One region of the Methylosinus sp. KRF6 genome, then DNA from elsewhere that is predicted to be linked to it. Evidence: predicted binding sites of a transcription regulator. Region 1 holds the regulator's gene; the other holds the start of a gene.
The links. The regulator LexA, encoded in region 1, represses DNA repair genes until DNA is damaged. The targets are predictions, from matches to a motif close to TGTTCNNNNTGTGTTCNG.
Positions count from the first base shown of each region.

Region 2: KP010_RS21535 (ImuA family protein) is a predicted target of LexA. The motif match lies at 3,418-3,435, and genes of this name have one in related genera.

Region 1 is NZ_JAHLJF010000001.1:3,400,597-3,406,103, forward strand. Features, by position in the region: gene KP010_RS16035 (AAA family ATPase) at 1-396, opposite strand, end outside; gene KP010_RS16040 (transposase family protein) at 393-2,177, opposite strand; gene KP010_RS16045 (helix-turn-helix domain-containing protein) at 2,656-3,204, shown strand; gene lexA (transcriptional repressor LexA) at 3,529-4,233, shown strand; gene KP010_RS16055 (AsmA family protein) at 4,432-5,507, shown strand, end outside.
Region 2 is NZ_JAHLJF010000013.1:1,091-6,597, reverse strand. Features, by position in the region: gene KP010_RS21560 (PQQ-dependent dehydrogenase, methanol/ethanol family) at 1-496, shown strand, start outside; gene KP010_RS21555 (HNH endonuclease) at 661-1,416, opposite strand; gene KP010_RS21550 (reverse transcriptase family protein) at 1,491-2,420, opposite strand; gene KP010_RS21545 (helix-turn-helix domain-containing protein) at 2,429-2,740, opposite strand; gene KP010_RS21540 (hypothetical protein) at 2,780-2,956, opposite strand; gene KP010_RS21535 (ImuA family protein) at 3,472-4,224, shown strand; gene KP010_RS21530 (DNA polymerase Y family protein) at 4,139-5,507, shown strand, end outside.

The DNA of each region.
Region 1 (5,507 bases):
GCAGATGAGGACGGGAACGCCGAAACGCGAGGGAAAGTCGACCACTTCCTTGAGCAGCGCGAGCGGAATATTCTGCGCTTCGTCGATCAGCAAAATGTCGTCGAATTGCGGATGCGCCAGCCAGCCCTCGATAATGTCCCACAGTCTCGCCGTGCTCTCGGCCTTCGTCGTGTAGCCGAGGCTATTCGCCAGCAAGGACGTGAACGCTCGCGGGGTTTGCCTTGCGCCGCCGACATAGATCGAAAACGACGGGTGCGACTTCGCGACGGCCTCGAGCGCCGTGGTCTTGCCGACTCCCGGCGCTCCGGTGACGGCCGCCGCCTGTTTCATCGTGCGAGCGTAGGAGGCCGCGTCTTCGATCGCGGCGACGATCGATGTTTTGCTGATGCGTCTCATGTGTTTTGTGCCTTCCGCGCTTCGAATTTTGCGAAAAACTCTGCGCCGAGCGCGAGCTGTTCTTCGGCCTCTCGCCGTCGCGCTGCATCTTCGCGCTCGCGCTTCGCCTTGGGGCTTTCCTTCACGCGCTTGATGATGTCCCGCGCTGTGTCGGATGTTGTGACGACGCCAGTGCTCGGCGCGACCGGCGGCGCCGGCAGCATCGCGGCGAGATGCTCCGCGTCCGCTATCGGGTCGATAGAATGCGTATCCTCGGCGAGGGTGTGTATTCCCTCGCGCGCGAGTTTTGTCAGGCGCCCGCTTTCTTTCGCTCCCTCGCGATCGTGAAAATCGAATGCCTGCTTTGGGGCCGCCCATCCGAGGAAGCGTTCTTTCTCGTCGTAGACGGGGAGATTGGCCCAATCGTCGTATTTCGGGACGCGAATGAGAACGTGGTCGCCGGGGTATGAGGAAATGGCGTCGCACGTCCATTGCCGTCCCGCATGGGATATGCCGGCACGGCCTACAGCGACGCGTTTCAAAACAGAAAAGGCGACGATGAACGCCTCTTCGTCGATTTCGACCCGCTCAAATCCGGTGTCGATTTGTTTCTGATAAGCCTCGAAGGGCGACAGCCCTTTCAAAATCCGTCCCTTTTGCGGCATGTGATGGTAAATGTGGACGTTGTTGGCGATGTGTCGGAAGAAGGCTCCTTCGTCCAGCGGCCACGAAACCGGCTTGCGTCCGCCGTTCGCTATTTTCGACGCCATGCGGTTGCCGCCGATTTGGCCGGGTGTGGCCCCGAGATAGTTTTGCTCGAAATTGGCGAAGAAACCTTCGAGGATCGCCTTGCCCTGCGGATTGTGCGGGATAGAGTGGACGATCACCTGCCGATCGTCGCCGCACCTCAATTTGAGCAGATCGGCGATAAAGTCGACATTGTAGAATTCCGACCCGTTGTCGATACAGATCGACTGGGGGACGCCCAAGCTCTTCATCGCGCGCAAGAGGCTGGCGCTCACGTGCGAATTTGTTATTCCCTTTCCCTTCGGGAGGATCACAACATCGATATGCACGCGTAGCGTCGCGGCGTCGATCCAAGTGATGAAAACCGCGTGGCGCTGATAATCGGCGGACTCTTTGAGGATCACGTCGCACTTGTGGCAATCGCCGAACCATTGCTCATTCGCGACAAGGGCGTCATATGAACGCCAAACGCGCTCTCTCTTGTCCTCGAACGTTTTTCGATCCGTGTTTTTGACATGGATCGACCGATAGAGCCGCTCGCTGCCGACGAAGTGATGAGGAACTCGGCAGAGACCGGGCGGCGGCTCGAAGCCGGCTTCGCGCGTCATTTTTTCCAGCGCGAATGAGGCCCTGAAAAGAATGGCGCCTCTCTTGTAGCCATGCGCCCAATAGGAGCGGATGTCTTTTTTGAGCTTTTCCGCGATCTCGCGCTTTTTGGCGTCATCGAAAGGGACTTGCTGGTCCCATTCTTTGGAAAGGATGACGCTCTTCACGCCCGCGTCGCGCCGCTTCCGCCGCACGAGCGCGGCGGCGCCCTTCGCCTCGTATTCCGCGAGATAGCGGCGAAGCGTGTTGACGGAATAGCATCGGAAAGCATTCTTGCCCTTTATGTCGATCAGCGGGCGCTTGCTCAGTTCCTCGAGGCCCTTCGCCCGCGCGACCGAGCCCTTGCGGAGTGTGAGGAGCTTGTCGAACTCGGGTCCGAAAACGCCAATGATCGCGGCTATGTCGGTCTTGAAAGAGCGGGGCTCGGCGGGCTGTGAAGAGGCTTTCAAACGCTCTTGAAGGCCGAGCGGAAGGCTGTCGGCGCGGACTTGGAAATTTGTTCCCTTTCGCCCGCCTCGTCCGGGGATTTCGCGGACCTCTAGCACCTTCCCAAGATACGGCTTGCCAGCTTTGGCCCGTCCGAGCGCCTTGCGAGCCGCGCGGGGTGTGATCCCGCAAAGGTCCGCGAACCCGTTCGAGTCGAGCCAATCGGCGCTCATATCAAGCTGCCTTCAAGGAAACTGCTTCGAGAATGCGTGTGCGCAGTGACCTTGCGGCCGGCCCGTCCCTTCCCCCGGTGAGCGCGGCCGTCGCCCATTGGCGTGATATCCGATTTTCACGGCACCATTTCGCAAATGAACCGCCCTGTTCTACAAAGGCGGCTCGAACGCGAATGAGGAGTTCGGGAGACGGAACCATGGATTGCATCCGACTTCGTATTTGAGGTCAAAATGCAATCTGATTGCGTTTCGCTATCGTGTCAAGGCCATGCTGAAGAACTCCACCGCCACCTTTTTGGAAAAAGTCAAATTGGCGCTCGGCACCGACCGGGATGCAGATTTGGCCGCTCGCCTTGGTGTTGGAAAAAGCACTATCGCGAGTTGGCGACTTCGTGAAGAAATACCAAAGAAAAAGCTTAAGGTAATAGAGGAGCTTAGCGGTATAAGGTTCGATAGCGTCCGCACAGACACTATCGAGGGCAACAGCGTTGTGCTTTCTGTGACGAGGATTGCATATCTCCATGCCGTTGGAGTCGCTTTTAACTCATCCTCTCCGCACTCCATAAATGCAATTGTTTCGTATTTGATCGCAAATGAGCAAGAGCTTCTTGAAAAAATAGTAAGCCGTGTGCAATCTGAGGCAAAGCACCAGCTGACCGAAGATGATCTAATCTCGTTGGTCCAGCGGGCCTACGACGGCAAGTTCATGAGCGCGGGCGAGCTTACGGGGGTCATTCGTGTCGAACAAGGTTCCTCAATTGGTTCCTCAAGCGATGGCCCGCCAGACGAGCGGTTCCTCAATCCGAACGGTAAATAGCGCCTTATTTCAAACCTTTACGGCCCGCAGCATTCCCGAATGATGGTTCCTCAATCGGTTCCTCAATCTGCCTCATCTATATATCTGAATTTACTAGCTTTGCTGACATGGATTTCCAAATATCGATGTCCGGCGCGCTCAAATAGCGATGGCCGCTCCAATCCTTATAGCGCCTCCCGTGAGAAGTGGCGAGTACGGGACGAGCGCAATGTCCACTTGCGGAACGCAGGGCGAACGCATAATGTCGTGTTCATGATTTGTTTATGAAGCCGCGCCAACATAAGTGGAAGCGCGCCGCAGGCGGGGCGGCGCCGGGGGGCTCCTATGCTGACCAAGAAACAGAGCGATTTGCTGCGCTTCATCCATGAGCGGCTGAAGGAGACGGGCGTGCCGCCCTCCTTCGACGAGATGAAGGACGCGCTCGATCTGCGCTCCAAATCCGGCATTCACCGGCTCATTCTCGCGCTCGAGGAGCGCGGCTTCATCCGCCGCCTGCCCAATCGCGCCCGCGCGCTCGAGGTGCTGCGCCTCCCTGAATCGGCGACGCCCCGCGTCGCCGCGCGCGGCGGCAAATTCTCGCCCTCGGTCATAGAGGGCGCGCTCGGCCGCGTGCGGCCCGTCCCGGCCGGCGAGCCCGAGTCCGATCAGCAGGTGGCGATCCCGGTCATGGGCCGCATCGCCGCGGGCACGCCCATCTCCGCGCTGCAGAATCGCAGCCACACCATCAGCCTGCCGCCGGATATGCTCGGTGGCGGCGAGCATTTCGCGCTCGAGGTGCGTGGCGATTCGATGATCGAGGCCGGCATTCTCGACGGCGACGTCGTCGTGGTGCGCAAGCAGGACAGCGCCGACACCGGCGATATCGTCGTCGCCCTCATCGACGACGAGGAGGCGACATTGAAGCGCCTGCGCAAGCGCGGCGCGTCAATAGCGCTAGAGGCCGCCAATCCGGCTTATGAGACGCGCATTTTCGGGCCCGATCGCGTCCGCATCCAGGGTCGTCTGGTCAGCCTTCTGCGCAAATACTGAAGGGCGCGCGCCGCCACGATCTCGCCGCCCTTTGCCGCCATGGTCCGGCCTCGCGCGCTATTGGCGCGCGGGCCTGTCGGCGCGGCCGCCCTTTCGAAAGAAGCGCGCTCCGTCGCGCGCGACCGTGCGGCCCGGCCCGCCTCTTTCTGCCCCGCCTCTTTCTGCATGGACGATGGAATGTCGCACTCGACCGGCCCAATGCGCGAAATCGAAGGATCGAAACCCTCGAGCCTCGGCCGCCGCCTGCCTTTCGCGCGCCTTTCCCGGCGCTGGCTGATCGTGATGGGCGCCGTCGTGACGGTGGCGCTCGGCGCGGCCCTCGCGCCCTGGACCTTCTCCACCAGCGCTCTGCTCGAGGAGATTTCCGGCCAGCTCAATTCCTCCGCTGGTCTCTTCATCGCCGCCAAGGGGCGCTCGACCTTCTCGGTCCTCCCCCGTCCGCACATCACCATAGACGGCATCGCCTTCGCGGACCCGACCGCGGCGCTCACCATCGAGGCGGAGCGATTGCACGGCAATGTGCTGCTGCTGCCGCTGCTCGCCGGCCGTCTCGAGATCGCCGACATAGAGCTCGTTCGCCCCGCCATCGAGATCGATCTCGACCGCAAGCCGATGAGCGCGGCAGGCGCCGCCGTGCGCGCGGCGGCGGCGCGGCCCTCGACTGCCGCGGCGGAAAAGGCCGATCGCGCCCGGCTCGGCGGCGTCGCCATCGTTTCCGGCGCGGCCCATGTCAAATATGCCGGCGGCGAAGAGACACTGCGCGACATAGAGGCCAGTCTCGACTGGCGCACGGTCGGCTCGCCCGCGACGCTCGACCTCGCCTTCTCCTGGCGCGGCGAGCGACCGCGCGGCACGCTGTGGGTGCTCAAGCCCGGCGCCCTTCTGCGTGGCGAGCAAACGGCGGTCACCGTGCGGCTCGATTCCGACAGCTTGCGGGCGGAGGCGGAGGGCTTCGGCCAGCTCGGCCCCAAGCCCCGCTTTATGGGGCGGCTCACCGCCTCCTCGCCCTCGCTGCGCCATGCGCTCGCCCTCGCCAATGTGAGCGCGCCGCTGCCCGGGCCTTTCGAGAATGTCCAGCTTTCCGCCAAAGCCAGCGTCGGCCTGCGCGATTTCCAGCTCACCGATCTGAAGCTCTCGGCCGACGACAATGAGTTCGAGGGCTCCTTCGGGCTGCGCCACGAGGGCGACAAGCCGATCGTCCATGCGACGCTCGCCAGCAATTACGTGTCGCTGAAGCCGATGGTCGCCGATCTGCCGCCGCTCTCCGGCGCCGA
Region 2 (5,507 bases), on a different contig from region 1:
GGACAACGAGCCGTACGCCACTAGGTATGAACCCGGCAAGCCTTATCTTGGCGTGACAACGGAAGAGGTTGTCGAATCGTATGTGACGCAAGCTAACGATCGCCGGGGAGCAGGTGCCCTCGTGGCATTCGATCCGACATCGAGAGACATTCGCTGGTCGCTTCCCGAACGATATCCCATTCGTTCGGGTGCGCTCGTCACCGTAACAGGCGTCGTCTTCTACGGCACGATGGAAGGCTATTTGAAAGCGGTCGACGGGAAAACCGGCAAGGAGCTCTGGAGTTTCCACACGGGTTCGGGAATCGTCGGCGACGTCATCTCGTACGAGCATGACGGCAAGCAATTCGTCGCCGTGCTGTCGGGCGTCGGCGGGCGTGCCGGACTAGGGTTGATCGATTTCTCGCGATCGAACGAAAGCTTGCACGGCCCGCGCTACGGCTTGTCCTACTACAATACTCTCGGCGGCATGCTGACAATATTCGCGCTGCCGAATTGAGGAAACCTCGCGGCCGCATCCAGGGCGAAGAGGAGTTGGCCAACGAATGACCGCTTGGGGTCACAGTTCCCCCTTCGTCGTCGGGAAGGGGGAACTCGCGCCAGAAGCGGATGTTCGTCCTGCACGTTCTTCCGTGTTGGCCGGACAAGCGAATTTGTTCGTTGTTACTTTTCCTCATAGGGGCGGCCGGCATGGCTTCGCGCTGCTGCGACCGCTTCGGGCGTTGGTCTGGTCATACACCACCAATGATCAGCAGAACCGTCTTGACCGTGAAGGGGAATCTGTCCATGCAGGCCAATCGTCCAGGCGGTGAATCCTTCGTTCACGGGACTCTGCACCCCGGAGTAAACGAAGCTGCCGCGCCCCAGATCGCAGTTTATGCGGGGCGCTTCTGGAGGGAAGAAATGGGAGACGCTGGCCCACATGGACGCCTCGGCCTCGGGGCGGATCATTGACACGTCGGGGGTCATGTCATGAGGAAGCGGCTTGTGATAGTGATGACGATAGAGGCCTCTTACAATGAACTGTAAGAGGCGATTGATCTTGTCGACATCGACAGTAACTGCATGCATTGGCTGCAAAAGTCCGTTGATCTCAGTCCAAACTGGCGGGGAATCGATGTTCAACTCTTTCCGAAGCTTTTGGTTCCGATCAAGGCGAGGCCGTATTTTCTCACTGCGGTAGCGGTTCGCCTCCGGATGTTTGCTTCCGATCAAGAGTGTGCTGCCGATATAACCTTCAAGCTCTGACTTCTCATTATTGCAACGTTGACATGCGGCAACTTTAGGGATCTGCAAGCCTACCCCGCGTTCAGTGTCAAGGAAAAATGACCTTGCAATGACATGGTCATTGGTTGACGAGCAGCCTAGCTTGCCGCAGTAAGCGCAATCTTTCCCTTTGTATTGCTTGCTAGCGCCCATTTCTTATTGTCGCCTCAAAGAGGTATAATTCCAACAGCGCGTGATTCTCACAGTCACATGCAAACGGATCGTAATTACTTCGAGTACGCTGCTCTCACAGTTAATGCGCGTGCCCGAAATCCAGGGTCGATTTGCCCTGCCGCTTCGAGTCGGCCGAGCAATGGGCGCAACGCTTCGCTTCTCGTATCGGGAGTGGTTGCGGCCAACAATTTATCGAAGCCCGCTTTGATTTTCATGTGCAGTTTGTTAGGGACGCGTGGTCCAGTCGGCGTGTTGCAAACACCAGTCAAGACTTTCGGTTGGTTTGCACCGAACACATGTGCCTTGTGGGATTTGAGGCCGTGGCGTGCGATGATCTTTCGGACTTCGAACAGCGTGCTCTTGTTTGCGCGCGGCCCGCTCAGCGCCATGTCATCGACATAGCAGGTCATCGTCAGTCCATGGGCCAATGCGAACTGCTCGATTTCATCGAACATTGGCTTGAATGCGTAGAACGCAAGGATTGGACTTGCCGCGCTCCCGGTCGGAAGATGAGCGTCGAATGTCAGAATGTCGGCGAGCAATCTCGCCACGTCCCGACGGCACTTCATCGGACCTACGAAGAAATTGAAGATTGCGGAGCGCGGTACCGAAGCAAAAAACTTTTTCACGTCGACTTTGAAAGTCGGCATTGACGGATCATGCGCCGCTGCATTGGAAATATATGAGCGGCCACGAACGGCGGAGTGCAGGTATCCCGGAACTTCAACACGGGACAACAAGGCATGAATTCTGCCGTGAACCCATTGGAGGCGGCGCTTCGGCTCTTGAATTTGGCGCGATTTTCCAGCGGCGTTCGTTTGCGAAAATAGGCGGAAATTTCCGGCATCCTTCGCCAGCATTGAAAGTTCGGCCACCTTTATCGGGTGTTTTGCTGTTTGAAGTCGTCGAGCAAGATCGGTCGGAGACGCGAGAGCATAAAGCCAGCAGTCAGATAGCTTCAAGTTTGTCCTGCGCTTATTCATTGTACCAATCAACTCGCGTGTGCGTCGTCGTGGCTCGTCTCAGCAAGCCACTCCAGCATTTTGAGGACCTTGTCAGCTGCAAAAATCCGAGATTTCTCACCCAAATCGGATGCACTAGACCTTTCGGCGAAGAGCAACAGCGACGACACGGGAATTTTGAAAAAGCTTGCATAACGCTCAAGAACGTCGAGACTCGGTTTTTTCCCACCCGCTTTTTCCAATTCGGAGACGAATGACCGCGACAGGCCGAGCTTGTCCGCCAGTTCGGCTTGCGACAGCCGATGGTATTGTCGGATCAGCTTTAGCGCCCGATCGTACATCTTGGATACCTTGCCTTTCGAGTGTTGTGGGAATTTAGCTTAGAGGTCACCGAACAGCCCGTTCATTACCTTCGCAACACGCACCACCAACTCGATGATGCGGATTGCAATCATAAACGTCTGCCTGTTGACGAAGTTGCGGCGGATGCGGCGCCCTCGTCTCCAAAAATCGGCACGCTTTCGTTCGTCGCTCGGGGGATCGCTGGTTTGCACCATTGACCGTCTCCTTGTTCCCCGGAGCACTATTGCTCCGGTGCCTTTGAACAAAGAGCATCTCGAACGAAAGGACCTCTAAGCTTCCCAGCGTGCATCGTGCCTTTCGATGCACGCCTATGCCGGACGACAGGACGCGACGCGCGGACGGCGCGACGGCATGAGCCGGGGCATTGGAGGATTCTTGCGAATCCCGAGGGCGGATCGCTCCACCCGGTCTGGGAGGCATGAATGTCACCCAAGCGCAGACGGAGCTTGGGTGATTCGCGCCTTAAGCGCAACGAAAATTCGCCAACAGCGAACATTATCCACCAACCACATGGTGGGAGCCCTTGTCAACCGCACCGGCGCCAGTGGCCATTCAGCAAATGTCCCCATCAGGTCAGAGTTTCCATTCGTAGCGCGGCCCTCCGTGCAAGAGAAATATCCGAAAGCCCGTCCTCTTGACTCCCGACCTCGAAGGGGAGAACATTTAGAGAACATGGCATTGAGCCCCCACCCAGAGGTCGAGAAGGCGCTTGCGGCACCAGCCCGCCATAGAGTCGTTGCGCGCGCAGATCGAGAAGATCGAAGGCCGAGCGCGGCGCGTCAAATCGGTCCTTCCGTTCGGAATCGCCGACATCGACGCGCGTCTTCCGGGCGGCGGTCTCCCTCTCGGTGCGCTCCATGAGATCGCCGGCGGCGGAAACGGCGCCGTGGACGGCGCGGCCGCAGCGCTCTTCGCCGCCGGGATCGCGACCCGCACGAAAGGGAAGGTTCTCTGGGTCATCACCCGATCCGACCTCTTCGCCCCGGCGCTGGCGCAAGCGGGCTTGGCGCCCGATCGCGTGATCTATGTCGAGGCCGGCAACGACAAGACCGTGCTCGCATGTGTCGAGGAAGGCTTGCGGCACGGCGGTCTCGGCGCGGTCGTCGGAGAAGTTGAGCGTCTCGACATGACCGCGTCCCGGCGTCTCCAGCTCTGCGCCGAGGGAAGCGGCTCGATCGGTCTCGCGTTGCGGCGCTGGCGCCGGCAATCCGAAGCCGTCGACTTCGGTCAGCCGACTGCCGCGGCGACCAGATGGCGCGTCTCGGTCTTGCCCTCGGCGGCTCTGCCGGTCCCCGGCGTCGGCCGTCACCGTTGGCTCCTGGAGCTGATCCGCGTCCGCGCCGGTGAAAGCGCGGATTTCGAAGTGGAGGCGTGTGATGAGTCGGGTCGTCTCGCTGTTCTTGCCGAGCTGGCCCACAGACCGGCTTCGACGGCAGGCGGGCGACGCGGCGCCGCCGGCTGAGACGCCGCTCGTCCTGATCGGTCACGACGGGAGGAGGCAGGTGGTGCGGGCTGCGGATGCGGCGGCCGTGGCCGCCGGCGCGCGCGTCGGAATGCCGGCCGCCAAGGCGCGGATTCTCGTGCAGGGACTCGTCGTTCGAGATCACGACGCCGCGGCCGACGCCCGAGGGCTCGACCGTCTCGCGCTGTGGGCGCTCCGACGCTACGCGCCGATCGTCGCGGCCGATCCCCCGGACGGCTTGGTGATCGACTCCACCGGCGCCGATCATCTCCTCGGCGGCGAAGAGACCATGCTTACCGGCCTGATCGACAGGCTTTCATCGTCCGGCGTGCGCGCTCGCGCGGCGATCGCTGACAGCTGGGGCGCAGCGCACGCCTTGGCTCGTTACGCCGCGCGGCCCGTGATGATTGCGCCGATCGGCCATGGCGGCTCCGTGCTGACAGGCCTTCCGCTCACCGCGCTTCGCCTGCCCGCCGACATGGTCGCCGCGCTCCATGTTCTCGGCTTCGAGCGGATCGGCGATCTCCTCGCGCAACCGCGCGCGCCACTCACTCTGCGCTTCGGGCCGCAGCTCGGCCGCCGCATCGATCAGGCCCTGGGAGTTCTCAGCGAGCCGATCGAGCCGATCCGCCCCGACGAGCTGATCGAGGTGAAGCGCAATTTCGCGGAGCCCATCGGCGCGGCCGAGACCATCGCCCGTCATATCGGCGAGCTGGTCGTCCAGCTCTGCGCCGGACTGGAGGCCGAGGGGCTGGGGGCCAAACGTCTCGACCTCATTTGTCACCGGGTCGACGATCGCCTGCAGGCGGTCCGTGTCGGGGTCGCCATGCCGGTGCGCGACGTGAAACGTCTCACGAGGCTGCTGACCGACAAGATCGAGACGATCGAGCCCGGCTTCGGCATCGAAACCCTCGGCCTCGCCGCGACACTGGCCGAGCCGCTCGCGGAAAAGCAGACCCTGACCGCGATGGTCGATGACGGAGCGCCGGACGTCTCCGATCTCGTCGACACCCTCGTCAACCGCGTCGGTGAGCGGCGCCTCTACCGAGCCGCGCCGGTCGCCACCGAGACGCCCGAGCGCTCGGTGCGCCGAATTCCGCCCATGGCGCCGGACACCGGCGAGACATGGCAGGGGCGCTGGCCGCGGCCATCGCGGCTGTTGCCGTCTCCCGAGCCGATCGAGACGATGGCCGCCCTGCCGGATCATCCGCCGGTCGCCTTCACCTGGCGCGGCGTCCGGCGGCGCGTCCGTCGCGCCGACGGACCCGAGCGCATTCGCGGCG